Regions from separate parts of the Delftia sp. DT-2 genome, predicted to be linked through region 2. Evidence: riboswitches for the same ligand, from Rfam matches in the RefSeq annotation. Region 2 holds a riboswitch; the other holds the start of a gene.
What was found. Region 2 has a riboswitch for glycine ahead of gcvT (glycine cleavage system aminomethyltransferase GcvT). Riboswitches for the same ligand answer to the same signal wherever they lie in the genome.

Region 1: linked by a shared signal. The riboswitch ahead of PO605_RS21575 (D-amino acid dehydrogenase) and the one ahead of gcvT (glycine cleavage system aminomethyltransferase GcvT) in region 2 are both predicted to bind glycine.

Annotation. Positions count from the first base shown of each region.
Region 1 covers NZ_JAQOTI010000012.1:53,396-68,906, forward strand. Annotated here, with positions in the region: partial or broken gene PO605_RS21570 (beta strand repeat-containing protein) at 1-1,063, opposite strand, end outside; glycine riboswitch at 1,452-1,562, shown strand; gene PO605_RS21575 (D-amino acid dehydrogenase) at 1,656-2,987, shown strand; gene PO605_RS21580 (FIST signal transduction protein) at 3,029-4,264, opposite strand; gene PO605_RS21585 (PhaM family polyhydroxyalkanoate granule multifunctional regulatory protein) at 4,346-5,278, opposite strand; gene PO605_RS21590 (copper chaperone PCu(A)C) at 5,421-5,948, opposite strand; gene PO605_RS21595 (hypothetical protein) at 6,045-6,404, opposite strand; gene PO605_RS21600 (glutathione S-transferase family protein) at 6,521-7,183, shown strand; gene recD (exodeoxyribonuclease V subunit alpha) at 7,200-9,350, opposite strand; gene recB (exodeoxyribonuclease V subunit beta) at 9,347-13,171, opposite strand; gene recC (exodeoxyribonuclease V subunit gamma) at 13,168-15,511, opposite strand, start outside.
Region 2 covers NZ_JAQOTI010000010.1:228,049-243,559, reverse strand. Annotated here, with positions in the region: gene gcvP (aminomethyl-transferring glycine dehydrogenase) at 1-2,665, opposite strand, end outside; gene gcvH (glycine cleavage system protein GcvH) at 2,737-3,111, opposite strand; gene gcvT (glycine cleavage system aminomethyltransferase GcvT) at 3,246-4,412, opposite strand; glycine riboswitch at 4,438-4,556, opposite strand; glycine riboswitch at 4,572-4,683, opposite strand; gene PO605_RS19745 (fatty acid--CoA ligase) at 4,853-6,457, shown strand; gene PO605_RS19740 (LysR family transcriptional regulator) at 6,473-7,390, opposite strand; gene PO605_RS19735 (DMT family transporter) at 7,489-7,980, shown strand; gene PO605_RS19730 (sensor histidine kinase) at 8,032-9,678, opposite strand; gene PO605_RS19725 (Lrp/AsnC family transcriptional regulator) at 10,137-10,592, shown strand; gene PO605_RS19720 (helix-turn-helix domain-containing protein) at 10,598-11,365, shown strand; gene PO605_RS19715 (VOC family protein) at 11,451-11,807, shown strand; gene PO605_RS19710 (amino acid permease) at 11,858-13,339, opposite strand; gene PO605_RS19705 (LysR family transcriptional regulator) at 13,597-14,487, opposite strand; gene PO605_RS19700 (MFS transporter) at 14,579-15,511, shown strand, end outside.

The DNA of each region.
Region 1 (15,511 bases), on a different contig from region 2:
CTGAGGAGCCAACGACGAATACCGCTTCGCCACAGGTCATGTTGGGCGAATTGGTGAGAGTGATATTCTTCCCACCAAGATAAAAGGTTTCCCAGGCGGAGTCCGCCCAGTTCTGGACTTGTATGACTCCCCCGAAATCGATGGTCAATGAGCCCGTGCCGGCTGGCACGGTGCCTTTGATCCAGTACCAGGCGCCACCGGCACCAGTGGTGGTGCCCGTATCGCCGCCGCTGATCATCTGGGTTTGACCACAGGCATTGGTGGCTCCCGTCACGGCGCCGGACTGGGCTCCGCTGACGAATGTATTGGCACAGCGCACGTAAACCGTCTGATTGTCGACATACGGATGGAGGTTTCCCGCCGCATCCTTGGATGTCCCGCTCTGTATGGTTCGTACCGACGTGGTCAGTGTCGGCGCAAAGACGATGGAAACATCGGCACTCGGATCCAGCGTTTGCAGCGTGTAGTTGGCTGCCTGAATGGCCGCTCGCAGCGTGCACGCGCCAGCAAAGGTGCCCCCCAGCGTGCTGACACAGGTGGTTGGTGTCGTTGCATTGGCATTGGGAGCGTCGCTGTTGTCGGTGACCGTGAAGACGATGGTCGCCGCCAGTGCCGTGGATGAGATACCCGCGCATGAAAGCAGCAGCAAAGAGAAAAGGCACTTCGCTGCACGCCACTTGCGAAAAAATGCCGAACCAGGCAGGCGATTGAAAGCATGCATGATATTCCCCGTTTTCTCAAGGAGATATGACAGGAAAATGATTTTCCCAATGGCAATGGCCATCAGTTGTACCCAGCGCATTTGCATCGCCGTACCTCGAATAGTTCTATTTGAATCACGAGCCCACAACTCACCTTGCAGCCGGTGAGTTTGGAAGCAAAATTTTTCGCGCAGATCCTGCGCGTCAATCAAAAAAAGGCGGATTTCCATCAACGCTTGCGCGCTGCTCCACTGCCCGTTGAGCGGACACACCTTCAGTCGGGTTTGCGACGCAAAACATTCCTCCCTCGACAAACCATATTCAACGTGCTTGTATTTTTTCAGTGACGGACCAGTTTCCATGGACCCGCACCTGTGCAACGGTAAGTCGCCTATCAGACATATATACAACCCATGGTTAACCCATGCAGGTCCAATCGACCAGAACATGCACTGACAAACCACTGCACATATCGATAGACTAAATCATGTTTTTTTCTATTTCAATAGTTTTTTTACATGAAACCAGAGACTCGTACCAGCGCTACGAGGGAGGCGCTTGAGCGATCTAGGGAATACCCTGAATCAGCCACACCACATACAAGTAACTGGTGGTATCCCCAATACGACTGGAACTGGCTGCGCAAGCCCCATAGAATCGCCCCTGCAGGAGAGCAGGCGGGCGCCACGGTGCCGAGCCTCACCGAAGGCGCAAACTCCCATACACGCTCAGGTTCCGTACTGCAAACACAACATGCCGTCTGGAGAGCCGCCGCACGCAATGTGCGGCGCACCGAAGGAGCAAGCCCCGTTCCCATGGACGGCGGTGAATCTCTCAGGTACCAAGGACAGGGGGAGCGGCAGCTGCGTCACGACGGACGCCGGCTGCCTGCTATCCAGACCATAGCGGCCAGCTTTCGCGTGACCCGGCACATGCCTTTGAAAGGGCATCGTCATGCGCGTCATCGTTCTCGGAGCCGGCCTGATCGGCACCACGTCGGCCTACTATCTGCAATCCCTCGGTCATGAAGTGACCGTCATCGACCGCCAGGCCGCGCCCGGCGCCGAAACCAGCTTCGCCAACGGCGGGCAGATCTCGGTCAGCCATGCCGAACCCTGGGCCAACCCCGGCGCACCGCTGAAGTTGCTGGGCTGGCTGGGCCGGCAGGACGCCCCCCTGCTGTTCCGCCTGCGCGCCGACATGCGCCAGTGGCTCTGGGGCCTGTCCTTCCTGCGCAACTGCACGCCCGCGCGCACGCGCCACAACATCCAGCAGATCGTTCGCCTGGGCACCTACAGCCGCGAGGCCCTGCAGCAGCTGCGGTCGGACACCGGCATCCAGTACGAGCAGCGCATGCAGGGCATCCTGCACTTCTACACGAACGCCCGCGAGTTCGAGGGCGCGCTCAAGCCCACCGAGCAGATGCAGGCCCTGGGCTGCGACCGCCGCCTGATCGACGCCGACGAAGCCGTGCGCCTGGAGCCGGCCCTGGCCCATGTGCGCGGGCAGATAGCGGGCGCCACCTATACGGCCGAGGATGAATCGGGCGACGCCAACCTCTTCACGCGCGAGCTGGCACGCATTGCCGCCACCACGGGCGTGCAGTTCCGCCACGGCCACCACGTCATGGCGCTGCGCACCACGGGCGCAGGCGCCAGCCGCCATATCGACCATGTGGAGGTGACCAATGCCGATGGCCGCTACGAACGCATCCAGGGCGACGCCTATGTGTTGGCCATGGGCTCGTTCAGCCCGCTGCTGGCCCAGCCGCTGGGGCTGCACCTGCCCATCTACCCGGCCAAGGGCTACTCCGTGACCCTGCCGGTGCTGGACCCCGCCAAGGCCTACCAGGTCAGCCTGACGGACGATGAGTTCAAGCTGGTGTTCTCGCGCTACACGGGCGCGCAGGGCGACCGCCTGCGCATTGCCGGCACGGCCGAGTTCAACGGCTACGACCGCAACCTGGACCCCGTGCGCTGCGAGGCCATCGTGCGGCGCGTGCAGCAGCTGTTCCCCGGCGCCGGCGATACCGGGCGCGCCCAGTTCTGGAGCGGCCTGCGCCCCGCCACGCCCAGCAATGTGCCGCTGATCGGACGCTCGCCCATCGCCAACCTGTTCCTGAACACCGGCCACGGCACGCTGGGCTGGACCCATGCCTGCGGCTCCGGCATGGCGCTGGCCGACCTGGTCAGCGGCAGGCAGCCGGCCGTGGATTTCGATTTTCTGGGAGCCGCAGCCATGGACCCGGATCGCAGCGCAGGCACGGTGCGCCCGCGCGCGGTCTGAGGTGCAGACGGTGTGTACGGCGTGTACGGCGTGTACGACGCCTAGGCAGTGAACACCATCAACACCCCGGCGAAGCGGTGCAGGCGGGCGTCCATGATCTCGGCTTCGGCGACGAAGCCGATCAATGGCACATCGCCCAGTGCGTGGCGCAGGGTGCGCAGTTCGGCATCGGGGCCGCCGAACAGGCCGCCGCCGCGGCCCCGGCAACTGATGTAGATGGCGCCACGGATGCGGGGCTGTGCCTCGCCTTCGGGCGCCGCCTCCTCGGGCTCCGCCGCATCGCGCAGCGCAGCGCCCAGTTGCAGCAGTTCCTGGCGCGCCACCTGGGCCTGGCGGCGGCAAAAGATCACCGAATGCCCGGCCTCCACGGCCGAGGACAGGGCCACGCCCTGGCGCAGCGGGTCCAGGCCAACCAGGGTCAGCACCTGGGCCTCTTCGGTCAGCACGCCGTGGGCCAGGCCCCGGCCCGGCGGCGCAATGGCCGCCAGCGTGGTGCGGACCGTGGTCAGCGCGGGCTGCCAGTCGCTGCCTTCCAGCTCCACGCCCAGCAGCTGCAGCAGGCGCTGCAGGGCCGGGTCGCCATCGAGCCTGGTGACCAGGGCGCCGCGCGCCTCGGTGATCTCCAACCCCTCGCCCAGCGGCACGCAGCCCTGGGCCATGCCCGTGATGCAGGGCACGCCGGCACCGAAGGCCACGCCTGAAAAGCCACCACGAAAAATGCCGCGCGCGTCCGCATGCTGCGCATGCAGATCCTCGGTGCGGCAGGCGATCTGCACACCCTCCACGCCATCTTCTCCGTCATCGCCCACGCCGCCGAACAGCAGGCCGGACTCGGTGCGCTCGGACAGCTCGTACAGCAGCTCGGCCAGCTCGGGCTGGCCGCCTGCGGCATGGACCAGGGCCGAATGGGCCGTGAAGCCGGCCTCGCCGCCAGGCGCATGCAGGGGCGCCAGGCCCGAATACAGGCGGTAGTGGGCGGCCGGTACATCCAGCAGCATCACCGCGAGCGCGGTTCCTGACAGGTACTCATGCGACATGGCCAGAACGCCGCCGGCCGAGCAGCCGGCCCAGTCCGCCACATGGGGCAGGGCCCTGGCCAGATGCTGCAACAGCGGCCGTGCGTGGGCGGCATGCGCATGGGACAGGTACACCAGTCCCAGACGGGGCCGCTGCGCGTGGCCGGGCCCGGCCATCTGCAAGCGCAGCTGCTGCAGCACCGCGTCGGCCGCGGCGCGCCAGTCGGAATGGCTGGCATGGCCTACAGGAAACAACGACATACCAACCTTCTTTCTAGCCCCGCCAGCACCCGGCTTGCGGGTGGCTGGGGCCTTGCGCATCCATGGGTCCGGCCCGATCGGTCAACGCGCCGGCCGGCTCTTGGCTGCCGGCTTGCTGGCGGCCGGCGCCTTGGCTCCAGCCTTTGCAGCGGTTTTCCTGGCAGCCGCTTTGGAGGGAGCCTTGGCAGCGGTCCTGGGGGCTTCGGCCTGCGCCGCCGGCTTTGCGGACGGCGCCTTGGCAGGGGAGACCGCCGCCGCCTTGCCCGCCTGCGCAGCAAAGGCGCTGGCCTGTGCCGCCATGCGGTCCATGGTGGCCTTGGCCAGGTCACCGGCCATGCCGGTGGCGCGCTGGGCGGCCGCCACGGCCTCCGGGGCCATGGGCTCGGCCATGGCCTTGGCGGCGATCTGCTGGAATTGCTGGGTCAACGCGCCCCACCACTGCATGGCCTGGCCCATGGCGGCGGCCTGGGCGGACTCGTCCTTGGGCGCCGCAGTCTCCGCGGCTGCGGGTCTGTCGGCGGCCTTGGCCGCCTCGGGGGCTGCAGGCGGCGCGGCAGCGGCCTGTGCGGGCTCGGGCTGCGGCTTTTCCTTCTTGCTCGCCCGGCTGGCGGCCGAGGACATGGGCCAGTCCGAAAGGTCGCCCTGCCCCGCGCTGGCGGCGCCCTTGGCCGCGGCGGTGGCTGCGGCGGTTGCGGCTGCAGGGAACTGGAAGGCCTGCGCCAGCTCGCCCATGCTGACGTTCATGCCCTGCAAGGTGGACAGCGTCATGCGCTGCACTTCCAGGGCCTGGATGGTGGCGGACAGCGCCTTGCCGTTCTGGTCGAGCCAGAACTGCACGGCCTTGAGTTCGGTGATGCGCTTGTCCACCTCTTCGATGCTCACCGTGGGCGCCACCCATTCGGGCAGGCGCCCCAGGGGCCGGGCGGTGGCCGATCCTGCACTCTGGGCCAGGCCCTGCAGGAAGTCGAAACCGGGGATGAACTTGCCGAAACCGAAGGAGGACGCATCACTCATGGCAGCACTCGCTAGGACTGGGTTGGAAGAACATGCCGGTGAAGCACACCGGCCATGCGCTCAGCTTAACCCAGGCACACGCCAAGTCCATCGCAAGTCATGCACGGCCCGCTGCGCACAAACCCGGTGGATGACAAAAAGCTCAGTGGGAGTGGCCGGCATGTCCGCCGTGTCCGCCATGCGCGCCGCCCTGCGCAGCCGATGCCGCACCTGCGCCGGGCGCCATGGCGCGCACGGGGACCTGCAGGCTCAGGCGCGAGGTCTCGCCCTTGGCGTCCTTGAACACCAGGGTGATGGGTACCTGACTGTCCTTGAGCAGCGGGCTCTTGAGCTGCTGCAGCATGACGTGGTAGCCGCCGGGCTTCAGGTCCACGGCCACGCCCTTGGGCAGGTCCAGGCCGTCGATGGCGCGCATGCGCATCACATCGCCTTCCATCTTCATTTCATGCACCTCGGCCACGCCGGCGGCGGGCGACTCCACGCCCACCAGGCGCAGCGGCTCCTCGGCCGTCAGGCGCATGAAGGCGCCCGTGGCCTGCTGGCCCGGCACGCTGGCACGCGCCCAGGCGGCGTCGGCCTTGACATGGGCCGCATCGGCATGGGCATGGGCCAGGCCCATGGACAGGGAGGCGGCGATCAGGAAAGGGGTGGTCCATTGACGCAGTGTCATCACGGTTTCTCCAGAAATTTCAATGCATTGCGGCACGGTCTTCGTGCCTTGCAAAAAGGGTTGGCCAAGCGAAGGAAGCGGGAGTGAATCCGGGAGTCACCGGGGCGGTGCGCGGGCCTGGGGCAGGGCCGGCATGGCCACGCTGTGGACGGAGGCCGGGTGCGCCCGTGGCTGCGCATCTGCCACCAGCGGTGCCGGGGCCGCACTGCACCGGGCGGGCGGCGGCGCCAGCGGGGGCAGGCACAGCGGGCAGTCGATGCCGTGGCTGCCGGCAAGGGCATCGTCCTGACCGGCTGGCGAGGGCACCCAGACCGATTCGCCAGCGGCCGAGCACAGGCGCTCCCAGCCCGAGGCGCGCGCCAGCGGCGCAAACGCCGAAGCCAGCGCCACGCACAGCCACAGGCCCAGCGCCCAGCGGGCGCAGGCAGCCAAGGTGGAGGGCAGGCGAAGCGGCATGACGTCATTCTAGGGGTCTGCCCCAGGACGTCATGTCCGTGACCCCGCCAGGCCCTGCCCGCCCCTACCATCGCAGGCGCATCCCCCAGCCCTCACCAACACCCTAGGAGACACCCATGCTCACCCTGTGCGGATTCGCGGCCAGCAACTACTACAACAAGGTCAAGCTGGCCCTGCTGGAAAAGCAGCTGCCCTTCAACGAGGAACTGGCCTGGCTGGGAGAGACCGACATGGCGCTTTCTCCGCTGGGCAAGGTGCCCTACCTGCGCATCGACGACGGCCGGGGTCTGTGCGAGTCGGCCGCCATGGTCGAGTACGTGGAGACGCTGTCGCCCTCGCCGGCCCTGCTGCCGGCCGACGCCTTCGAGGCCGCCAAGGTGCGCGAGCTGTGCGTGTACCTGGACCTGCACCTGGAGCTGGTGGCGCGCATCCTCTACCCGCAGGCCTTCTTCGGCGGCCAGGTCAGCGACTCCACCCGGGAGCGCACGCTGGCCCAGCTCGACAAGAACGTGGCGGCCTTCGCCAAACTCGCGCGTTTCTCACCCTTTGTGGCGGGCGACAGCTTCACGCTGGCCGACTGCTGCGCCATCGTCCACCTGCCCCTGGTCAGCGCGGCCAGCAAGATCGTTGGCGGCCGCGACGTTCTGGCCGACCTGCCCGTGCGCGAGTACCTGGCACGCATGGCCGAGCGGCCCACGGTGCAGCAGGTCAATGCCGACCGCAAGACCAATACGGCGCTGATGATGGCCCGCTACGCCAGCGACAAGACCCCGGCCTGAGGCGCGGGGCCTTCACTCACTCCTGCAGCCAGCGCAGCAGCCCGCTGGCGCGCTGCGTGGGGCTGCCAACGGCCGAGGCCAGCAGGCCCGGCACCTCGGAGAACAGCGAGAAGGCCTGGCGGGCGCGCGTGATGCCGGTGTAGACCAGCTCGCGCCCCAGCACGCTGCCGCCGCGCGAGGGCAGCACCAGGGCGGTGTGCTCGAACTCCGAGCCCTGGCTTTTGTGCACCGTCATGGCGAAGGCGGTCTCCACATGGGCCATGCGGCTGACGCCGACCGAGCGCAATTCGTCGCCCTGCAGGAAGTAGACGCGCAGCAGTTGCCCTGGCTGCCCCTGGTGCGCTCCCGGCAGCGCAATGCCGATGTCGCCGTTGAACACGCCCAGCTGCGCGTCGTTGCGCGTGACCATGACGGGACGGCCCGCATACCATTCGCCGCCCCGGCGGATCACGCCCTGCGCATCCAGGGCCTGCTCCACCGCGCGGTTGAGGCCGGACACGCCCCAGTCCCCCTCGCGCACAGCGCACAGCAGCCGGAAGCGCTCGAAGGCCTGCAGCACAGCGACCACCCAGGCGCGGTGCGCTGCCTCGTCGGCGCCGGCCGCATCCGGCCGGCCCTGCAGCGCCTGGGCATAGAGGGCATAGCTGGCAAGACCGCCGCGCCCGTGCACGGCCAGTTCGGTCACGGCGTACACGCCGCCGCCATGGCGTTCCCACAGCTCGGAACCGGCGCCGGCTTGCGTGCCGGCATCGAGCAGGGCCTGGGCCTTCACCGCCTCACCGGCATTCACGGCGTGTGCCAGCTGGCCGATGGGGCCGCCGAAGCGCCGGCTCTCGCGCAGCATGACGGTGTGCTGCGCCAGCGCTGGCGCACGATCGCCGTCGGGCGCCGCGAACTGCGGCGGCAGCCGCTGGCCCGCCACGCGCAGTGCGTAGTCCAGCGTGTCGGGCAGGTAGCGCCCGGCCTGGGCATCGCGGCACAGGTCGCCCAGCACGGCGCCCGCCTCCACCGAAGCCAGTTGGTCCTTGTCGCCCAGCAGCACCAGGCGGGCGCCGGCCGGCAGTGCCTCCAGCAGCGCCGCCATCATCTCCAGGTGGACCATGGAGGCCTCATCGACGATGAGCACGTCCACGTCCAGCTGCCGCCCTGCATGGAATCCCCAGTGCCGCGTATCGGGCCGCGCGCCCAGCATGGAGTGCAGGGTGCGCGCCGCAGCCATGCGCTGCACCAGGCCCGCCAGGTCGATCTCGCCGCCCATGCTGCCCTGCAATTGCAGCAAGGCCCCGTCGATCGATTGCTTCAGCCGCGCAGCCGCCTTGCCCGTGGGGGCGGCCAGGGCCACGCGCAACTGGCCGGCATCGGGCGCCGTGGCAAACAGCAGGGCCAGCAGCCGAGCGGCGGTATAGGTCTTGCCGGTGCCGGGGCCGCCCGTGATCACCGACAGCCGGCCGCGCAGCGCCAGCGCGCAGGCCAGCTTCTGCCAGTCCACGGCGCCACCGTCCGCCGCAGGCGGGAACAGCCGGTCCAGCCAGTGGCGGGCCAGGGCTTCGTCCAGCGGCTGGCCGGCCACGGCCTGCGCCGCCGTGCGCTGGATGACGTGGGCGGCCACGGCGCGTTCGTAGTCCCAGTAGCGGCGCAGGTACAGCAGCGGCGCGGGGCCGTCTGCGCCGGCCAGCACCAGGGGCTGGCCGAGGTCCTCGCTGCCATCCTGTCCATCTACCTGCTCCCCGTGCACCACGCGCACCACGGGGCTGGCGCTCAGCGCCGCAACCCAGCCGGACAGGCGCGCAGGCAGCATCTGCCACAGGGCCTGCTGCGCGGGCAGCGCATCGGCCGGCCAGGCCAGCACGTCGTTGGGGTGGCCGGCCAGCGGCGCCAGGGGCAGGCAGCTGTGGCCGCGCCCCTCCATCTGCGCCAGCAGCGCGGCGGCCACCAGCAAGGCGGGCCCGGCCTGTGCATCCTGCCCGGCGACGAAGGAAGCCAGCGCCGCATCCAGCCGGCGCAGCAGGCCCGCGTCGGCCCAGCGGCGCAGCAGGGCCAGCACTTCATTGGTGTCTGGCGGCACGGCGCCCGGCGAGTCGTCGCCCGGCGGTTCGCCGCCCGGCCGTTCATCGAACAGGTCCAGCGTGGCCGTATCGATGGTGCGCGAACGGGGGCGCGGGCTCATGGCAGTTCCTCCGCGTTGGCGCGGCCGGGACCGAGCAGTTCATCGAGCGCATCAAGCAAGGGCAGCTCGGGCGCCATGGCATGCATGCCACCGGCCGGGCCATCGATGCCGCGCAGAAAGTAGTACAGCGCGCCGCCCAGCTGGCGCTGCGGCTCGTAGGCCGTGCCCAGCCGGCTGCGCAGCAGCCGGTGCAGGGCCAGCAGGTAGAGCGCGGCCTGCACGTCGTAGCGGTGGTGGAGCATGGCGCGGGCCAGGGCCTCCTGGCCGTAGGCGGCGCCGTCCGGGCCCAGGTGGTTGCTCTTGTAGTCAAGCACCCAGTAGCGGCCCTCGTGGCAGAACACCAGGTCGGCAAAGCCCATGAGCATGCCGTGCAGCGAGCGCTGGGGCAGCGCGGGCCGCTCCTGCCCCGGCAGGATGAAGCGCCGGCACAGCTGGTCGATGCGCTCGGCCGGCAGCTGGCGCGCGGGCAGCCAGAACTCCATCTCCGACAGTTGCGGCCCCAGCGTGGCCAGCGTGACATCCAGCGGCACCAGCGGCTGGTGGACCACGGCCGTGAGCCAGGCCAGCAGGTCGCGCGCCTGCTCGCCCCGGCCCGCGCGCTCGCAGCGGCGCACCAGGCGATCAGCGAGCGCACCCTGGCCGTCCACGGGCAGGGCAAAGTCTTCGCCGCCCAGCCATTCCAGTTGGTCGTGCACGAAGTTGCCGACCACGGGGCCGCGCAGAAAGCGGTGCCAGACCGCAGGCCCACCGGCCGGTCCATTCTGCAGGGGCTGCAGGCCCGCCAGGCCGGCGATGTCCGCCAGTTCCGGCGATGGCGGCGGCTCCAGCGCCTGCTCATCCTCGGCCGGGCGCTGCACGGCCACGGGCAGCACGGGCAGGCTGGGCGCGGCCATGGCGCGCACCAGGGCAGAGAAGCTGCCGATGCCCCAGCGCGTGTCGAAGCGTGCGTCGTAGGGCCGGGCATCGTGCAGCGGCGTGGCAGCGTCCGGCGGCTGCCAGCGCGTGCGCTGCAGTGGCACGGCATCCAGGTCGCGCCAGGCCATGTGCGGGTCTTCGCTGCACAGCTGCTGCAGGCCGTCGCGCCAGCCCTGGGCCGAGCGCGGCTCGGTGCCGCCCAGCAGGTAGCCGGCTGCGCCCTGCTCGTTCACGCAGGCCTTGCCGTTGCCGCGCTTTAGCGGGGCCAGGCCCAGCCACAGCGCATGGCGCGGGCGGGTGAGCGCCACATAGAACAGGCGCAGGTCCTCGCGCAGCCGCTCGCGGTCGGCCTGGGCCAGATCCTCGTCGCTGAAGTCCAGCAGCAATCGGCGGGCGGGAGCCGCATCGTCTTGCGACTCGTCCTGCGCGGACAGGGTCAGGAACGGCGTTCTGGCCCGCTCCATGGGGCGGAAGCTGCCCGCAAACGGCAGGCAGACCAGCGGGTACTCCAGGCCCTTGCTCTTGTGCACGGTGACGAGCTTGACCAGGTCGGCATCGCTTTCCAGGCGCACCACCTGCTCTTCGCTGCCGCTGCCCGGCGTCTCGATCTGGGTAGCCAGCCAGCGGATCAGGGCCTGCTCGCCCTCCAGCTGGGCGCTGGCGGTCTGCAGCAGCTCGGCCAGGTGCAGGTAGTTGGTCAGGCGCCGCTCGCCGCCCATGGCCGGGTCCTGCAGCCAGCGCACGGGCAGGTCCAGCCGGTACAGGGTCTGGCGCAGCATGGCCAGCACGCCCAGGCGCAGCCAGATGCTGTGCAGTTCGCGCAGCTGCTCGCTGCGCACGTCAAAGGCTTCCTCGTCGGCGGCCAGCCAGGCCAGCTCGTCCAGCGACAGGCCGATGAGCCGCGTGGCCAGGCCCGCGCGCACGGCCTGGGCGTCCAGCGGCGCGGCAACGGCGCGCAGCCAGTACAGCAGGTCATGGGCCTCGTCGCTGGCGAACACCGAATCCTGGTCCGACAGGTAGACCGAGGCCACGGCGCGCGCCTGCAGCTCTCGGCGCACGGCGGCCGCCTCTCGGCCCGTGCGCACCAGCACGGCGATGTCGGCAGGCCGCAGGCGCACAAGGCGGCCATCGGGCTGCACAAAGCCGGCCTGCGGGTCGGTCAGCCACTGCACGATCTGCTCGGCGCAATGGGCCGCAAAGCGCCGCCGCACCTCGTCGGCCGCCAAAGGCAGGGGAATGCCGGTGTCCTCGTCGCGGCCCGCGCTCCAGGCTACGGTGAGGGCGGGCATGGCGCCGTCGCGCGTGTGCAGCTGTTCACTGCGCCCCTGGGCAGCCACGGGCTCGAACGGCAGCGGGTTGTGGCTGCCGCGCCGGAACATGAAGGCGCCCTCGCCCGGCCGCTTCTCGGCCTGCGCGAACCAATGGTTGACGGCGCCCACCAGCGCCTCGGTAGAGCGGTAGTTGGTGCCCAGCACGTAGTGGCGGCCCTCGGTGGCGCGGCGCGCCTGCAGGTAGCTGTGGATGTCGGCGCCGCGAAAGCCGTAGATGGACTGCTTGGGGTCGCCGATCAGCAGCAGGGCGCTGTGCGGGTCGTTGGCCGCCGTGCGGTAGATCTGGTCGAACAGGCGGTACTGCAGCGGCGAGGTGTCCTGGAATTCATCGATCAGCGCCACCGGGTACTGGGCCAGGATGCGCTCACGCAGCACGGCGCCGTTGTCGCCGGCCAGGGCCGTGTCCAGGCGCTGCAGCATGTCGGCAAAGCCGAAGCTGCCGGCCTGGCGCTTGAGGTGGGCCAGCCGCTGCGCCACGCGCGCGGCCGCATGCAGGCGCACGGCCACGCTGACGGGCGGCAGTTGCTCCAGCTGCACCAGCAGCGCCTGCAGCTCGGCCAGCTCCAGCGGCATGAGCACATCGCCGGCCGACCCCTTGAAGGCCTCGGCCAGGCCTTCGGGGCTGAGGCGGTGGCGCGCGGCCTCGGTCAGCGCCAGCGGGCCGTCCAGCGGGGCGCGCGACCAGTCGGCCAGAGCGGCCAGCCAGCCGGTGTAGCGCGCGGGCTGCAGCTTGCGCTTGTCCCACAGCGCGCCATGGCCGTCGAGCTGTCCATCCAGCCACAGCTGCAGGCGCTGTGCCTTGTCGTCCCAGCCGGCCGCCAGGGCCAGCAGGCGGCTGCGGCGCTGCTCCATGGCGCGCTGCAGGCAGTCGGCCAGGCTGCCCTCGCCCGCGCCGGGCACGGGGGGCTCGCGCAGCAGGGCGCGCATGTCATCGACCAGGGCGCCGACGTGGGGCCAGATCTTCAGGACCTCGTCCAGCAGCTCGTCGGACAGCGGGTAGCACTGCTGGCGCCAGTAGTCCTGCGCGGCCTCGGTCTGTCGCTGGCTTTCGTCAGGCTCCAGCGTTTCGTCGAAGAGGTTGCCGCTGTCGAAGGCATGCTCGCGCAGCATGCGCTGGCACCAGGCGTCGATGGTGTGGATGGCCGCGTCGTCCATGCATTCGGCGGCCATGGCCAGGCGCCAGGCCGCGCGTTCACGGGCCGCGCCTTCAGGGTAGGCCTCGCGCAGCGCGTGCAGGAAGCCGTCGTGGGGCGCGGGCTCGGCCTCGCCGCGAAAGCACTGCACGGCCTCGATCAGGCGCCTGCGTATGCGGTCGGACAGCTCGCGCGTGGCCGCGCGCGTGAAGGTCATGACGAGGATGTCGGGCGGCATCAGCGGGCGCTCGAAGGCCGTGCTGCTGATGCCGTCCGGGCTGCCCTCGCCATGCCCCAGCACCAGGCGCAGGTAGAGCGCAGCGATGGTCCAGGTCTTGCCGGTGCCGGCGCTGGCCTCGATCAGGCGGCTGCCCCACAGCGGAAAACACTGTGCGTCGAGCACATGGCTGGTCACGCCGCCGGTCACTTCGCTGGTGCTCATGGTGCATCCGCCTGGTAGGGCTGGACCTGCACCTGCGCGGCCACCCAGTCGAGCAGCGGCGCGTGGACGGCATGGGCCAGGGCCTCGAAGCGCCCATCGGCGACCAAGGCCTCGAAATCGGGATAGCAGCGGGCCCAGGACGGGTCCTCGCCCTCGCCGCCGACCAGATGACCACCCTCATAGGCCTGCTGGGCCGCAGCGGGAAAGCCTTCGGCCATGGCCAGGCCGCTGCGCAGCGGCAGGGGCAGCGGACCGTTCTGGCCTTCGCGCCACAGGGCCATCAATTCACGCAGCCGTGCCAGCGCGTCGGAAGGGTCCATGGGCAGGACCTGCACCAGGCCGTCGCGCGCCACCACGCGCAACTCGGCCTGCGAGCCGCTGGCGGCCAGCGCCAGGCTGCGCAGGTAGACCGGCATGAGCTTGTCGGCATGGGGCCTGCCCTTGGCATTGAGCAGGTTGCGCGGGTCCAGCAGCAGCCAGCACTGTGCGTCGTCCGCATCGGGGGACTCTTCGGTTTCGCAGGACTGGCGCAGCCCGTCGATCCAGTCGTCGAACACCAGGCCATCGTCCTCGATCAGCAGCCGCCTGCGCGGCGCGGGATGGGCATACCGATCCAGTTGCTGGAGCCAGGCCCGCAGCGAAGGCGTGACCGAGGACTGCAGCGCCCGCGCGCCGCGCGCGCCCAGCCCCGCCAGCGGCAGCCGCCCCGAGCGCGTGAGGCGCGCCACGGCGGCGCGCACGCTGTCTTCCATGGCCTGGGGCGCCTGCCCGGGCTCGGACAGGCCGGCCGCCACCTGCTGCTGCAACTGCTGCACCAGCAGGTATTCGGTCAGGCCGTCGAGCTGGAACAACTCCTCGTCCACGACCGGGTTGTCCTCCTGCTCGAAGCGCACCTGCAGGCGCTGGCGCAGGTAGGCGCGCGCCGGGTGGCGCAGGAAATCGGTGAGCCGGGCCAGCGTCAGCGGCGCCGAGGCGTCGGGGACAAAGGGCGGGCGCGGCTGCGCGGGCAGCGGAGGCAACGCGTCCGCGCCGTCAGACTGCGCATGCGCGGCCCGCCATTCGCGCGCATACGTGGTCCACGGCGAACCTTCTTCGAAATAGCGGCGGCTGAAGGGCTGCAGCGGGTGCTGCTGCGTGCGCTGCGCCAGCAGCGGCTGGCCGCCTTCGCCGCGCCAGCCGGCCTCCAGGTAGTCGCGCAGCTGGGAGACCAGGACCGAGGGCGGCTGCTCGCTGTTGTCGCGCACATGGTGGCCGGTCCAGCTGATGTAGAGCGCGCGGCGCGCAGACAGCAGGGCTTCGAGCATGAGCTGGCGGTCATCGTCGCGGCGCGCGCGGTCGCCGGGGCGCTGCTGGCCGGGCAGCGCCATCAGGTCGAAGTCGCTGCGCGTGGCGCGGCGCGGATAGTCGCCATCGTTCATGCCCAGCAGGCAGACCACCTCGAAGGGAATGGCGCGCATGGGCATCAGCGTGCAAAAGGTCACGCCACCGGCCCGAAAGCGCTGCGACAGCGAGGGCTGCTCCAGCGCCTGCATCCAGGCCTCCTGGGCCACGCCCAGTTCCACGGCCTGCGCATAGCCGGCCTGCTCGCAGGCACGCTGCCAGTCCGTGAGGGCGGCGTCCAGTGCGGCCAGCATGGCCTCGTCCTCATCGTCCTGCGCCTTGAAGAAGTCCTGCAGCAGCGCGCGAAAGCGCTGCGCCCAGGCCTCGGGCATGGCGGGCTGCTCGGCCTCGCGCCACCACGCCAGCATGCGCTCCAGCAGCGCGGCCAGCACGCCGGCCAGCTCGGCCGACAGGCCGCCCACCTCGTCATAGGGCTCGATGCCGCCGAAGGCCTGGCCGTCCTGCGCCACGCCGCTGGCATAGCCCAGCAGCATGCGCTGCAGGCCGAACCAGGCGCTGTTGTGCTCGCCGCAGGCCTGCAGACCCAGCGACTGGCGCTGCGGTGCATTGAGTCCCCAGCGGATGCCGGCCCCGGCCATCCAGCGCGTGAGCTGGGGCAGGTCGTCGGCCGCCAGACCCATGCGCGCGGCAATCGCTGGGACGTCCAGCAGGTCGCACAGCTCGCTGAGCCGGCAGCGCTGCTGCGGCAGGCGCAGCAGCCATTGCAGGGCCACGGCCAGCGGGCTGCTGGCGCGTGCGCCCAGGTCGGCAATGTCAAAGGGAATGTGGCGCGGATCATGCCTGCCGTACTGGCCGAACACGGCGCGTATCGAGGGCGCGGCGGTCTCTATGGACGGCAGCATGACTACGACGTCACGCGGTGCCAGCGGTGCCTGCCCCGGCTGCCCGGGATCGGTCGGCCGGGCCAGCATCTGCAGCAGCTGATCGTGCAGAACCTCC
Region 2 (15,511 bases):
GGATTTCCTCGCGGATGGCGATCATGGCGTCCACGAAGCGGTCCAGCTCGTACAGGCTTTCGCTTTCGGTGGGCTCCACCATCAGCGTGTTGGGCACGGGGAAGGACAGCGTGGGCGCATGGAAGCCGTAGTCGATCAGGCGCTTGGCCACGTCCTCGGCCATGACGCCCGTGCTTTCCTTGAACGGGCGCAGGTCCAGGATGCACTCGTGCGCCACATGGCCGTGCTCGCCCGCGTACAGCGTGGGGTAGTGGTCGCGCAGCCGGGCGCTGATGTAGTTGGCGCTGAGGATGGCGGTCTCGGTGGCCAGGGTCAGGCCCTGGGCGCCCATCATGCGGATGTACATCCAGCTGATGGGCAGCACGGCCGCATTGCCCAGCGGCGCGGCACTGATCGCGCCCGTGCCGCCCGCAAGGCCCGTGGTGGCATGGCCGGGCAGGAAGGGCACGAGATCCTCGACCACGCAGACGGGGCCCACGCCCGGGCCGCCGCCGCCGTGCGGGATGCAGAAGGTCTTGTGCAGGTTCAGGTGGCTGACATCGCCGCCGAAGCTGCCCGGCGCGGCCAGGCCCACCAGGGCGTTCATGTTGGCGCCGTCCACGTAGACGCGGCCGCCGTGGTCATGCACCAGCTTGCACAGCTCCTTGACCTGGGTCTCGAACACGCCGTGCGTGCTGGGGTAGGTGATCATTATGCAGGCCAGGTTGGCACTGTGCTGCTCGCACTTGGCCGCCAGGTCCGCCATGTCGACGTTGCCGTTGGCGTCGCAGGCGGTGACCACCACCTGCATGCCCACCATCTGCGCGCTGGCCGGGTTGGTGCCGTGGGCGCTGCTTGGAATCAGGCAGACGTTGCGGTGCGACTGGCCCCGGCTCGCATGCCAGCCCTTGATGGCCAGCAGGCCCGCGTACTCGCCCTGGCTGCCGGCATTGGGCTGCAGGCTGATGCCGGCGTAGCCCGTGGCCTGGCACAGCCAGTCGCGCAGCTGCTTGTCCAGTTCCGCATAGCCCTGCTGCTGGTCGGCCGGGGCAAAGGGGTGCACCTGGGCGAATTCGGGCCAGGTGATGGGAATCATCTCGCTGGTGGCGTTGAGCTTCATGGTGCAGGAGCCCAGCGGGATCATGCTGCGGTCCAGCGCCAGGTCCTTGTCCGACAGCTGGCGGATGTAGCGCAGCATGGCGGTCTCGGAGCGGTGGGTGTTGAACACCGGGTGCGTGAGGAAGGCGCTGCTGCGGCGCAGTCCGTCGGGAATCAGCGGCTCCACGCCCTTTTCGAAGGCGGTGAAGCTGGGCAGGGCCTGGCCGTCCCGGGCGAAGATCTTCCACAGCAGCTCGACATCGGCGCGCGTGGTGGTCTCGTCCAGCGAGATGCACAGGTATTCCTTGAAATACACGCGCAGGTTGGCGCCCAGGGACACGGCACGCTCCACGATGGCCTGGGTGGCCGCGCCCGTGTGCAGGCTCAGCGTGTCGAAGCTGGGCGCCTCGCGCAGCGGCGCGCCCAGCTCGGCCAGGCCGCGCGCCAGGATGGCCGTGTACGAGGCCACGCGGCGGGCGATGCGCTCCAGGCCCTCGGGGCCGTGGTAGACGGCGTACATGCTGGCCACCACGGCGGGCAGCACCTGGGCCGTGCAAATGTTGGAGGTGGCCTTTTCGCGGCGGATGTGCTGCTCGCGCGTCTGCAGTGCCAGGCGGTAGGCGGGCTTGCCGTGCACGTCCACGCTCACGCCGACCAGGCGGCCGGGCAGGGAGCGCTTGAACTCGTCGCGGCAGGCCATGAAGGCGGCGTGCGGGCCGCCGGCGCCCATGGGCATGCCAAAGCGCTGGGTGGTGCCCACCACGATGTCGGCACCCCATTCGCCGGGCGGCGTGATCAGGGTCAGCGCCAGCAGGTCGGTGGCCACGATGAAGGCGGCCTGCTTGCCATGGGCCTTGTCCACGTCGGCGCGCAGATCGCCCACATTGTCAGGAAGGCGGCCGCTGGTGGCAGGGTACTGGGCCAGCACGGCGAAGTAGTCGCCCTCCATCAGCTGGTTCCATTCCTCCAGCGAGTTGGCCAGCAGCACCTCGATGCCCAGCGGCGCGGCGCGCGTCTGTATCACCTCGATGGTCTGGGGGTGGGCATCGCCGGCCACCACGAAACGGTTGCTCTTGCTTTTGACGGAGCGCTTGGCCAGCGTCATGGCCTCGGCGGCCGCCGTGGCCTCGTCCAGCATGGAGGCGTTGGCAATCGGCATGGCCGTCAGGTCGCAGACCATGGTCTGGAAGTTGACCAGGGCCTCCATGCGGCCTTGCGAGATCTCGGCCTGGTAGGGCGTGTAGGCCGTGTACCAGGCGGGGTTCTCGAGAATGTTGCGCAGGATGACTCCGGGCGTGTGCGTGCCGTAGTAGCCCTGGCCGATGAAGCTTTTGAGCAGCTGGTTGCGGCCTGCCAGCGCCTTGAGTTCGGCCAGCGCCTGGGCCTCGGTGGCCGCTGGCGGCAGCGCCATGGGCTGGTGGCGCCGGATGGAGGGCGGGACGATGGCGTCGATCAGCGCATCGCGCGATGCCGCGCCGATGGCGCTGAGCATGTGGGCCTCGTCTTCGGGCGCGATGCCGATATGGCGGGCCACGAATTCGGTGGCGTTCTCGAGGGCGGCAAGGGGCTGGGTGGAGGACATCAGCATGGAGGGACCTGTCTCAAAAGCTGAAAAGCGCCAGGGCGGGCCCTGGCGCCCGTCCTGGCCGGAAAGTGGCGTCAGTTGCTCTGGGCAAAGGCCGTGTAGGCGGCTTCGTCGAGCAGCGCGGCCAGCTGGCCTGCGTCGCTGAGCTTGACCTTGAAGAACCAGCCTTCGCCCAGCGGGTCGCTGTTGGCCAGGGAGGGGTCGTCGCGCAGGGCCTCGTTGACTTCGACGATCTCGCCGCTGACGGGCATGTAGACATCGGCGGCGGCCTTGACGGACTCGACCACGCCGGCCACATCGCCCTGGTTGAAGCTGGTGCCCACGGCGGGCAGGTCGACGAACACCACATCGCCCAGCGCGTCCTGCGCGTGGAGGGTGATGCCGACGATGGCCGCGTCAGGGTTGGCGGCGTTGATCCACTCGTGGTCCTTGGAATACTGGATGCTCATGGCTTGCTCCGATAGAAACTGAAAAAAACCTGTGAAACGCGGTTTGAGAAAGGTCAGTGCGCACTGTAGCGGCATGCGATGGCAGGAAAAACGAATCCGCCGAACTCGATCCACGCCAAGCGCGCAGGCTGTCCTCAACCGCGGTGATAGCGGGGCGCCACGAAGGGCGTGGCCTGCACCTGCATGGGCACGGCCTTGCCGCGCACCATGGCCTGCAGCGTGGTGCCGACGGCGGCGCTGCCCGGCTCCACGTACGCCAGGGCCACGGGCTGGTTCAGCGTGGGCGACAGCAGGCCGCTGGTGACCTGGCCGACCTTGCGGCCGCCGGCATCCAGCAGCTCCGTGCCTTCGCGCACGGGCACGCGCTCCAGGGCCACCAGGCCCACGCGCTTGCGCGTGAGCAGCTCGGGCGACTGCAGCTGGGCCAGCACGGTGGCCGCGCCGGGAAAGCCGCCTTCGCGCTCGCCACCTGCGCGGCGGACCTTCTGCACGGCCCAGTTCAGGGCGGCCTCGGCCGGGGTGGTGGTCGTGTCCAGATCGTTGCCGTACAGGCACAGGCCGGCTTCCAGGCGCAGCGAATTGCGCGCGCCCAGGCCCACGGGCCTGACTTCGGGCTGGGCCAGCAGGGCACGGGCAAAGGCCTCGGCGTGGCTGGCGGGCAGGGAGATCTCGAAGCCGTCCTCACCGGTGTAGCCGCTGCGCGTGATGTACAGCTCGGCCCCCTCCCAGTCGAAGTGGCCGCCTGTCATGAACACCAGGCCGGCCGTGTCGGGCAGCAGGCGCTCCATGGCGGCTGCGGCCTGCGGGCCCTGCAGCGCCAGCAGGCCCCGGTCGAACTGGGGCTCGATTTCGCAGCGCCCGCCGATGCGGGCCTGGATGTGCGCCAGGTCTTCATGCTTGCAGGCGCCGTTGACGATCAGGAACAGGTCGTCCTCGCGGCGCACGAACATCAGGTCGTCCAGAATGCCGCCCGCGTCGTTGAGCAGCAGGCCGTAGCGCTGGCGGTGTTCGCCCAGGCCCAGCACGTCCATGGGCAGCAGCGATTCCAGCGCCGCGCCGGCATCCGGGCCGCGCAGGCTGATCTGGCCCATGTGCGAGACATCGAACAGGCCTGCCGCCTCGCGGGTGTGCAGGTGCTCGGCCATCAGCCCCTGCGGGTATTGCACGGGCATGGAGTAGCCGGCAAACGGCACCATGCGCGCGCCCAGTTCCTGGTGCAGGTCGAACAGCGGGGTCCTGAGCAGATCGGTGGTGGAGGCAGCGGACAAGGAGGGCTCTCTTTCAGGCAAGGAACAAGGCATAACGCCATCCCGGTCCTCCGGGATGTGCTGCCCTGCTGTCCGCTTTACCTGAGAGATTCACCCGCACCTTCCATGCGTGGGGCTTGCTCCTTCGGTGGATGGGGCACACCGCCGTGCCCTGCATCTCTCTCCAGCTAGGAACGCCTGCGGCCGTGGCGGCAGGCGGTGCCAGTCCTTTTGCCTGAGCGTTCGGGGCGAACCCTGCGCCTTCGGCGGTGCCGCTGCCTGCGACCGTTGCGGCCGGGCGGGCACTCTCTCCTGACCGGCGCATTCTAGCTGCGGCCAGCGTCCGCGCGGCTTCGGGATTTCCGCGGGCCGACTGCAACTCCATGCGCTTGCCTGCATGGATGCATTTGCAAATTGCATAACTGTCTAAAAAATCTCCTACATTGAGGTGCATCGATATATGAAATCTCGTTAGCGAGAAGGAAGAAGCGCACATGCAGCAGACGCTGGGAGACACATTGGCCTGGCCGGCACGTTACCTGCCGAACAAGGAAGCCCTGGTCGCGTGGGAGGGCGGCGAGCGCCGCGCCTGGACCTACGCCCAGCTCGATGCCGAAGTCAACCGCCACGCCCACGGCCTGGCCGAGCTGGGCATAGGCCATGGCGACGTGGTCGCGGCCTTTCTCTACAACACGCCGGCCTTTGTTTTCACCATGCTGGCGGCCGCGCGCCTGGGCGCCATCTTCAACCCCATCAACTACCGGCTGGCGGCGCAGGAGCTGGCCTTCATCCTCAAGGACGGCGCAGCGCGCGCCCTGGTCTTCGAGCACGAGGGCGGCGAGGTGGCCGCACGCGCCCAGGCCCTGCTCAAGGCCGAAGGCGGCGGCACTGGCACGGGCATCGAGCACTGGATCTTTGCCGACGATGCCCCGGCCGACCCGCTGCCGGTCTGGGCCACGCAGCGCCTGTCCGCCCTGGCCAGGGGCCGCAGCAGCGCGCCGCCCCAGGCCCATGTGCGCGAGAGCGACCCCTGCATCCTCATGTACACCAGCGGCACCACGGGCCGGCCCAAGGGCGTGCTGCATACGCACCGCAGCAAGCTGGCGCACAACGCCCTCATGCACCAGACCATGCAGTTCACGCGCGACGACGTGGGCCTGGCCATGGCGCCGCTCAACCACACGGCCGAGCTGCACACCAGCTTTCTGCCGCGCCTGCAGGCCGGGGCCACCCAGGTGCTGCTGCGCCGCTTTGACGTGGCCGAGGCCTGGCGCCTGATCCGCGAAGAGCGCGTGAGCTTCTTCTTCGCGGCGCCCACCATGGTCACCATGCTGCTGGCCGACCCCATCGCCTCGCCTGAGCAGGCGCCCGCGCTGCGGCTGGTGGAGTACGGCGGCGCCTCCATGGCGCCGCACCTGATCCGCGAATGGACGCGCAAGGTCGGCAGCGACCTGGTCCAGGTCTACGGCACCACCGAGATGGGACCCTGCATGTCCATCCTCCTGCCGCGCGAGCAACTCTCGCACGCGGGCTCGGCCGGGCTGCCCTCCATGGGCCATGACCTCATCGTGGCCCGCTTGCGCGAAGACAACGCCCCCACCGACCCGGCCGAGGCCTGCCTGCCCGGCGAGGTGGGCGAAATCCTCGTGCGCGGCCCCTGCATGATGGCCGGCTACCTCAACCGCCCCGACGCCAACACCCGCGCCCTGGCGCACGGCTGGTACCACACGGGCGACCTGGGCCACATCGACGACGACGGCTATCTCTGGATCCGCGACCGCATCGACTACATGATCAATTCGGGTGCCGAGAACGTCTATCCCCGCGAAGTGGAAGACGCGCTGGTCGAGCATGCCGATGTGCTCGAGGTCGCCGTCATCGGCGAGGCCGACGAGCGCTGGGGCCAGATCGTCGCCGCCCACGTGGTCGCCAAGCCTGGCGCCACGCCCACGGCCGAGGCGCTGGACGCCTTCCTGGTCCATGGCGACCGCCTGGCTGCCTACAAGCGCCCGCGCCGCTACCACTTCCGCGAAGCCCTGCCCAAGACGGCCAGCGGGAAGATACAGAAGCAGTTGCTGAGGGTGGTGGTGGCAGCCTGAGGCTGCGGCCTGCGCTTACTTCTGCGCAGAACAGCACTGCGCCATCGAGTTGCGCAGCCACCGATGCATGGCATCCCCCTGCTTGCGCACATGCCAGGCCTGCTGGTAGGCAAACCGGGGCAGCTCCAGCGGCGGAGCGAAACGGCGCAGCGTTTTGTGGCGGCGCAGGTCGCCAATGGCGCGGCTGCCCACGGTCAGCACGAGGTCGGTGCCTGCCAGCACCTCCAGCGCCGCGCTCCAGTGGGGCAGGGCCAGCACCACGCGGCGGCTCAGGCCTTGGGCGGCCAGCGCCCGTTCGATCTCCTCGCTGGCGTCGGGCCGCATGGCCAGCATGACGTGCGGGCGCTGCAGCCAGTCCTGCAGTGACAGCCCGCCGCGTGCCGGCAGCACGGCCTGGTCGGCCACGCTCACGAACTGCTCCTGGAACAGATCCTGCACCTCGATGCCGTCGGGCAGGTCGGGTGCGTCGGGGAAGGGGCCCAGGGCCAGGTCCAGTTCGCCATCGGCCAGCTGGGCCAGCATCACCTCGCGCGTGGACTGGCTGATGGCCAGGTCCAGCCCGGGTGCGTGCTGGCGCAGATGCCGCATCAGCGGCGGCAGCACGATGCGCGATGCGTAGTCCGACAGCGCCAGCCGCAGCCGTCCGCGTGCGTGGGCCGGGTCGAACTCCGCCTGTGCCAGCAAGCCGTTGAGGCTGCCCAGCGCATCCGCCAGCGGTTGCACCAGGCCTTGCGCGCGTGCCGTCAGCGCCATGCGGCCACCGCGCCGCACCAGCAACGGGTCGCCCAGATGCTCGCGCAGCTGCGCCAGCGAATGGCTCATGGCCGGCTGGCTCTTGTGCAGCCGCAGGGCCGCGCGCGTCACATGTTTTTCGGCCAGCAGGGCGTGCAGGGCCAGCAGCAGGTTGAGGTCGATACGGCGCAGTTCATCCATGCCATGAATATAGAACGTGCACACAAACGATTTCCATTCATCCAGCGGATGCGAGAGCATTCAGGCATGGATTCACGAACAGGAAAAGGATGCTTTGCATGACAGGACGGAACACGATTTTGGCCATGGCCCCCGTGGGCATGGCACTGCTGGCTGGCGCCATCCTGCCGTTCCAGGCGGCGAGCAACGCCATGGTCGGGCGGGTGCTGGGCCATCCGCTGTGGGGCGCGCTGACTTCGCTGGCCGTGAGCGTGATGGTCGTCGTGCCCGCGCTCTGGGCCATGCGCGCGCCCACTCCCGCGGTGGCGCAGGCAGTCGCGGGGCCGTGGTGGCTATGGATAGGCGGCGTGCTGGGTGCCATCTATGTGGCCAGTGCGGCGGCCGTGACACCCAAGCTGGGCGCGGGCGGTTTTCTGGTCTGCGTGGTGGCGGGGCAGATCGTGGTTTCGGTGCTGGTGGACCATTTCGGCCTGATGGGCCTGGGCGCCAGGCCGGTCAATTGGTCGCGGCTGGCAGGGGTGGCGCTGATCCTGGGCGGCGTGTTCCTGGTGGTGCAGGGCGGGACGGCCCGTGCAGCGGCGGCGCCATGAGCGCCGCGAGCACGCCCTGCTTCAGGGGCAAAGGCCCCGGCCTTGCCCGCGTCAGGCGGGCATGCCCGGCGGCACGGCGGCCGGCCTTGCCGCTGGCGGACATTCCTGGCGGGCATCTGCCGTGCCGGGCAGGAGCCGGCCCAGCCGGATGACAAAGCAGGCCCCGCCTCCGGCAGCCGGCTGGAAGAACGCGTCGCCTGCGTGCAGCCTGGCGATGCGCCTGACCACGGACAGGCCCAGGCCATGCCCGTTGACGTGCCGGGTGGCGCTTGCGCGTTCATAGGGCTCGAAAACCTGTCTTGCCGCTTCGGGCGCAAGGCCCGGTCCCTGGTCGCTGACGGAAATCAGCAGGTCACCGGACGCATCGCAGCGGGCGGCCAGGGTGATGTCGCCCGCCTTGGCATATTTGATGGCGTTGCCGACAAGGTTGGAGATGGCGATGCGCACCAGGACAGGGTCGCATTGCCATTGCTGCGGGCCTTGTTCCAGATCCAGTTTCAGGCGATGCCGCCGGGACCAGCCGACGAGCTCTGCAGACTCCTCCAGGAGTTCATCCAATGGCGTCTGCTCCAGTTGCAGCCGGAACGCGCCCGCGTCCAGCCGGTCGTTGATCAGGCAGGTGTCCACCAGGGTCATCAGCCGGCGCGAGGCCCTGCGTATCTGGGACGCCTGCTCGATGAGGGAGTCCGCGTCCGTCGTCGGGAACGTCTGCAGTTCGGTCGCGGCGCCGTCCACGATCGTGAGTGGGGTGCGGAACTCGTGGTTGATCATGTTGAAGAACTGGCGCTGTTCCAGCCGCATCTCCCGCTCGCTGTGCAAGGCCGTCTGCAGGGCCTGCTGGGCCGTTTGCAGCTGTGCGGTGCGCTGCAGCACCTTGGACTCCAGCTCGCGCTCGGCCGCCTGGGCGCGTGACAGGGCCTGCATCCGCTCACTGCGCAGGGCGCGCTCCGCCACCCGCGTGCGGTTGGTCACCGCCATTCCCAGCAGGATGGCCTCGGAAACACGCCCGGCAAACCAGAGCATCTGGGCCGATGGCAGCGCGACATCGGGGAACAGGCCCTGGGTTCTCAGCAGGTTCAGGATGCCCAGGGCGGAAGGCACCGCAAACGCCAGCGCGCCCGGCAGGTACTGCCACTGCCTTCGAACCACCAGCAGGTACAGCACGAAGACCGCACCGAACGATGTGGACACCAGGGCCGTGAACACCACGGCACGCGAGATCTGCGCATAGCCCCCCAACAGTGCCAGGCCCAGTGCGATGGCATTCAGCCAGGCCACCACGCTGAAGAGGTGCGCAGCCCAGATCCAATGGCGACGGAACTCGAACAATTGACTGAAAAACACCGTCGCCACCACACAGAAGCTGCAGTAGGCGATGGACAGCGCATGCTGGGGCTGGTCGGCGCCGGGCAGCCACAGGCCTTCGGGCCGGTAACGGAAAGCAGCGTAGGCAAAACCGGCTGCCAGGAGCGCGGCGCAAAGAATGTAGAGCCTTTCCCTGAGCCAGCACCACAGGATCAGGCTCATCAGCGTGATGGCCAGGGCCGAGCCCATGTACGCGTAAAGCAGCATGGCGGCCGGCGCCATGCTCCTGCCGGGAAAGACCGCGATGCCCTGGGCTGCCTGGGGGTTGGGCAGCAAGCGGGTGAGCAGCGCCAGAAGCGCTGCGGCTGCCAGGGCTTGCGCCAGCCATCGCATTGCAGAATCCGTTGGCCAGTGCCTCCGGCGGCCTTCGGTGGGATTGTCTTGGGTGTGGATCAAGGGGCCGATTGGTTGATGTGGCGAGCGCCCATGCATGCCCGACGTCAGGGTCAGTGCATGGGCGTGCACGTTTGCGGGAGGCATTGTGCACCGGCCGCCGTTGCGGGAAAGCGCTGCCGGGTGTCTGCGGATGCCTGCCGGGTGCCCCAATGCAACAGGCCGCCCCACTGCGGATAAGCGGGGCGGCCTGTAACGGGTTCCTGAGGGGATCACGCATCCGGGCGCTGGCGGTAGTCGGCGGGGCTGGGTGAATGGTTTTGCTGCGCCGGTAAGCGTGCTCCCATGCAGACAAGTGTGCGCGTCTGGTCTCAGAAAATGCTGCTTTATTTCTTCAAAACAGGCGTTGCTACAGAAAATTATTCTGCGCCTGCCTGTTTTGCAGTAGATTGCCGGCCATGGACATCCTCGACAGAAAGATTCTTTCCGCCCTGCAGGCCAACGCGCGCGCCAGCCTGCAGGAAATCGGCGCCGCCGTGGGCCTGAGCGCTTCGCCCTGCTGGGCACGCATCAAGAAGCTGGAAGAGGCGGGGGTGATCGAGGGCTATACCGTGCGCCTGAACCCGCTGGCGCTGGGCCTGGGCGATACGGTGCTGGTGCAGGTCACGCTGGACAGCCATTCGGACAACACGCTGGAGAAATTCGGCGAGATGCTGGCGACCATTCCCGAGGTGGTGGAGGCGCATCTGGTCTCGGGCGAGTACGACTACCTGCTGCGCGTCGTCGTCAAGGACACGCGCGACTACGAGCGCCTGCTGCGCGAGAAGCTCTACAAGATCAAGGGCATACGCCACAGCCAGTCCAGCTTTGTGCTGCGCACGCTGAAGAAGGCGGACCTGCCGCTGGGGGTCTGAAGTCCATGCCTTCTGGCCAGGCGCCGCCGCCCGCTCCCTACCGCGAACACTCCCCGCCGCCCGCCTTGCAGCCGCACTTCCAGTGCCTGTGGAGCAGCACCGTGGCCTCGGACTATGCCGGCGGCTTTCTCGTGGTGCCCGATGGCTGCGTGGACATCGTCTGCAAAGGCGGGCAGCTGCTGGCCGTGGGGCCTGACAGGGTGGCTGCGCGGCCCGCGCTCGTGCCGGGGTCCGAGGTATGGGGGGCGCGCTTCGGCCCCGGTGCGGCCAGCGCCTGGCTGGGCCTGCCCATGGACGAGATCGTGGGGCAGGCGGTGGAACTGGGCGATCTGCTGGGGCCGCGCGCGCGCGAGTGGGTGCATCGCATCAACGATGCGCAGCCGGGCGCAGGGCAGGCCGTGTTCATCCATGGACTGGTGCAAATGGGCCGCGACGCCCCGGAGCCCGACCGGCAGGCCATGCAGCTGTTCGGTGTGGCGGCTGCAGCCGGGCGGGACGAATCCGGTGTGCTGGCCGCCATGCGCGCGCAGCTGAGCATGTCCGAGCGCAGCCTGCGCCGCCTGTGCCACGCGCAGTTTGGCTACGGCCCCAAGACGTTGGAGCGCGTGCTGCGCTTTCAGCGCCTGCTGGCCCTGGCACGGTCTGACCGGCAGGCAGGTCTTGCGGCCCTGGCGGCGGAGGCCGGCTATGCGGACCAGGCGCATCTGTCGCGCGAGGTGAGGGCGCTGTGCGGCATCACGCCCCGCGCTGCCTTGCAGCAACTGCTGGATTGAGCGGCCCGGCTGGCCGTTTTGTTCAAGATGCCATGCCCCTGCGTGGCCGATGATGGCGGCCTACCGACATTCAATGGAGCATCACATGGGCATCAGGGGCAACAACCACCAGATCGACAACATCGAATTCAACGTGGCCGACATCGCACGCAGCAAGGCGTTCTACGGCGAGGCCTTCGGCTGGACCTTCACAGACTACGGGCCGAGCTACACCGAGTTCAGCGACGGCCGGCTGACGGGCGGCTTCACCACGGGCGAGGAGGTGCGGCCCGGCGGCCCGCTGGTCATCCTCTACGCCGACGATCTGGCCGAGGCGCAGCGCCGCGTGGAAGCGGCCGGTGCCGTGATCAGCCGCGCGGTGTTCGCGTTCCCGGGGGGCCGCAGGTTCCACTTCACCGATCCGGACGGCTACGAGCTGGCCGTGTGGTCGGCCGATGCCTGAAAGACGACAGCCCGCATCTGCGGGCTGTTTTCATGGGGACTGGGAGGGCGTCAGTCGACGTTGGAGCCCAGCTGCATGTCCTTGTACTTCACGATGTGCGTGCCCTTGACCAGGCGGTAGCCGCCCCAGATCAGCAGGAACAACGGCAGGCCGATATAGGTGGCGACCACGCCGGTCCAGTCGATGCGGTCTGCCATGAAGGCCTCGTAGTTCTGGCCCAGCGTGATCACCATGCACAGCACGAAGGCGAAGATGGGGCCGAACGGGAACCACGATGCACGGTAGGGCAGCCGGTTCAGGTCCAGGCCCTGGGCCTCGTAGCCCTTGCGGAAGCGGTAGTGGCTGATGGCGATGCCCAGCCAGGCGATGAAGCCCGTCATGCCCGACAGATTCAGCAGCCAGATGTAGACCAGCTGGGGGCTGAAGATGTTGGTCAGAAAGCACAGCGCAGCCACGACCGTGGTGGCCAGCAGGGCCATCGTGGGCACGCCGCGCTTGTTGACGTACGAGAACATGCGCGGCGCCATGCGCTGGCAGGCCAGGGTGTAGAGCATGCGTGTGGAGGCGTACATGCCCGAGTTGCCGGCCGACAGCACCGAGGTCAGCACCACGGCGTTCATCACGGCGGCGGCCGACAGCAGGCCCGCGCGCTCGAAGACCAGGGTGAAGGGGCTGACGCTGATGTCGCCCAGGTCGTTCTTGAGCAGTTGCGGATCGGTGTAGGGGATCAGCAGGCTGATGACCAGGATGGCCAGGACGTAGAACAGCAAAATGCGCCAGAACACCTGGCGCACGGCGCGGGGCACGTTCTTGGCGGGGTTCTCGGATTCGCCAGCGGCAATGCCGATCAGCTCCGTGCCCTGGAAGGAAAAGCCCACGATCATGGCTACGCCGATCAGCGCCGAGAAACCGCCTGCAAAGGGCGCATCGCCCTGGCTCCACAGGGCAAAGTTGCCCCAGATGCCTTCAGGCGCGCCGCCCCGCACGATGCCCAGGATCATGAGCACGCCCACGCCGATGAAGAGGATGACGGTGGTCACCTTGATGGCGGCGAACCAGTACTCGGCCTCGCCGAAGCCTTTGACCGAGATGGCGTTGAGGCCGAACATGATGGCCAGGAACAGGGCGCTCCACAGCATGCCGTTGCCGTCGGGGAACCAGTAGGCCATGACCAGCTGGGCGGCCACCAGGTCCACGGCAATGGTGACGGCCCAGTTGTACCAGTAGTTCCAGCCCAGCGCGAAGCCGAAGCCTTCGTCCACGTAGCGCGCGCCGTAGGTGGCGAACGAGCCCGAGACGGGCAGGTTCGCGGCCATTTCGCCGAGGCTGGTCATGAGGAAGTAGACCATCAGGCCCACGATCATGTAGGCCAGCAGGGCGCCGCCGGGGCCGGCCTGCGAGATGGTGGCGCCCGAGGCAACGAAGAGGCCGGTGCCGATGGAGCCGCCGATGGCGATCATGGACAGATGCCGCGCCTTGAGTTCGCGCCTGAGTGCGGTGGGAGCGGCGTTCTTGGAGTTGTCTGCTGCCATGGATGTGTCGATGGTTGGATCAGATCCCGCGTGGCCGCTGGCCGGCGCGGGGGCAGGAATGCAAAACAGGTAAAAACAAAAGAGCCGCGCTGTCGCGGCCCCATCAAGGTGCATGCACCACGAAAAGGCGTGATTGTCCGAGAACGCAGCCATCGTGGAAAGGCAGCAGTTTAATCTCCCTTCACCCGCATAAGCCGATCTGAATCAGCACCCACTGTGTGTGCGGCGCCACGCCAGCTCGGCTGGCCGCTGCCGCCTCACCACTGTGTCTGCGCCAGCAGCAGTTGTGCCAGTGCCTTGATGCGCGGCGAAGCCTGGCGCGTGCGCGGGTAGACCAGGGACAGCTCGCGGGCGCGGCCTTCGTGCTGGGGCAGCAGCCGCACCAGCCTGCCCGCCTGCAGGTGCTCGCGCACCGCGAACTCCATGACCTGGGCCACGCCCAGGCCGCCCAGCGAGCCTTCCACCAGCGGGTCGCCGCTGTCGAAGGTCACGGTCTGCGGCGCAGGCCAGTCCAGCATCTCGCCATTGCCCGCCAGGAACTGCCAGGGCACGCGCCGGCCCAGGTAGTGGTTGTAGACGGCCATGCAGCTGTGCTGCGCCAGCTCCTGCAGCGTCTGCGGCGTGCCGCGCGCCGCCAGGTAGGCGGGCGAGGCCACGGTCACCCAGCGCAGCGGCGGCAGGGCGCGGGCGATCATGCGGCTGTCTGCCAGCGGGCCGATGCGCACGGCCGCGTCAAAGCCTTCTTCCACCATGTCCACCATGCGGTCGGTGAAGCTGGTGTCGATCTGCAATTGCGGATGCTCGCGCAGCAACTGCCCCAGCAGCGGCACCAGCACGATGCGGCCCAGCATGGACGGCGCCGTCATGCGCAGCACGCCGCTGGGCGCGCAGCGCCGGTCGCTGACCAGCTGGCGCGCCTCCTCCAGCCCGGCGATCAGCGGGGCGCAGCGGTCCACCAGCGCGCAGCCGTCTGGCGTGAGCGACACGCTGCGCGTATTGCGGTGCAGCAGCCGCGTGCCCAGGTCTTTCTCCAGCTGCGCCACGGCGCGCGATATGCGGGACTGGCTGGTTCCCAGCAGGCTTGCCGCCTGGGTGAAGCTGCGGCTTTCGGCCACCTTGATGAGCAATTGAACGGCGTTGAGGTCCATGGCGATGGCATGTTTGATTGATTCGATTTTGCATAAGAAAGATGAATATCTGATGTTTATCTTCAGAAATGCATTAATTAGGATCGCTCCCATGCTTGTGAACGACTCCCCCGCTGGCGCCCTGCGCCACTCGCGCGCCGCGCTGGCGCTGCTGTCCCTGTCCCAGTTGCTGATTGCGCTGGATGCCACCATCGTCTTCGTCGCGCTCGACGCCATGGGCCAGCAGCTGCAGATGGATGCGCACCACCTGCAATGGGTGGTCAGTGCCTACAGCGTGGCCTTTGGCGGCTGCCTGCTGCTGGGCGGGCGCTGTGCGGACCTGCTGGGCAAGCGGCGCATGTATGTGGCGGGGATGGCGCTGTTCGGCCTGGCCTCGCTGGTCGGCGGCTTCGCCTCCCAGCCCTGGCAACTGGTGCTGGGCCGCGCAGGGCAGGGCGTGGCAGGGGCGTTGCTGTTTCCGGCCACGCTGTCGCTGATCAATACCTTGTATGCGGCCGGGCCCGAGCGCAACCGCGCCCTGGCCGTGTGGAGCATGGCGTCGGCCGGCGGGCTGGCGGCCGGCGCGCTGCTGGGCGGCGTGCTCACGCAGACGCTGGGCTGGAACTGGGTGCTGTGGGTGCTGGTGCCCGTGGCCTGGCCGTGTGCCATGGCGGCGCTGCGCTTTCTGCCGCCCTCGGCCCGTACCGGGCGTGCCGCACCGGGCCAGGGCTTCGATCTGGCCGGCTGCCTGAGCGTGACCGTGGGCAGCAGCCTGCTGGTGACGGCCCTGGTGCAAGGCCCTGAATGGGGCTTTGCCAGCGCCGCCACGCTGGGGACGCTGGCCGTGGCCATGGCGGCGCTGGTCCTGTTCTGGCGCATCGAGGCGCGCATCGCCTCGCCGCTGATGCCGCTGTCCCTGCTGCGCGTGCCCAGCCTGCGCTCGGCCATGCTGCTGACCATGATCTTCATGAGCAGCTTTGGCGTGCAGTACTACTTTCTGGCGCTGTATTTCCAGCAGATCTACGGCTGGAGCCCGCTGCAGGCC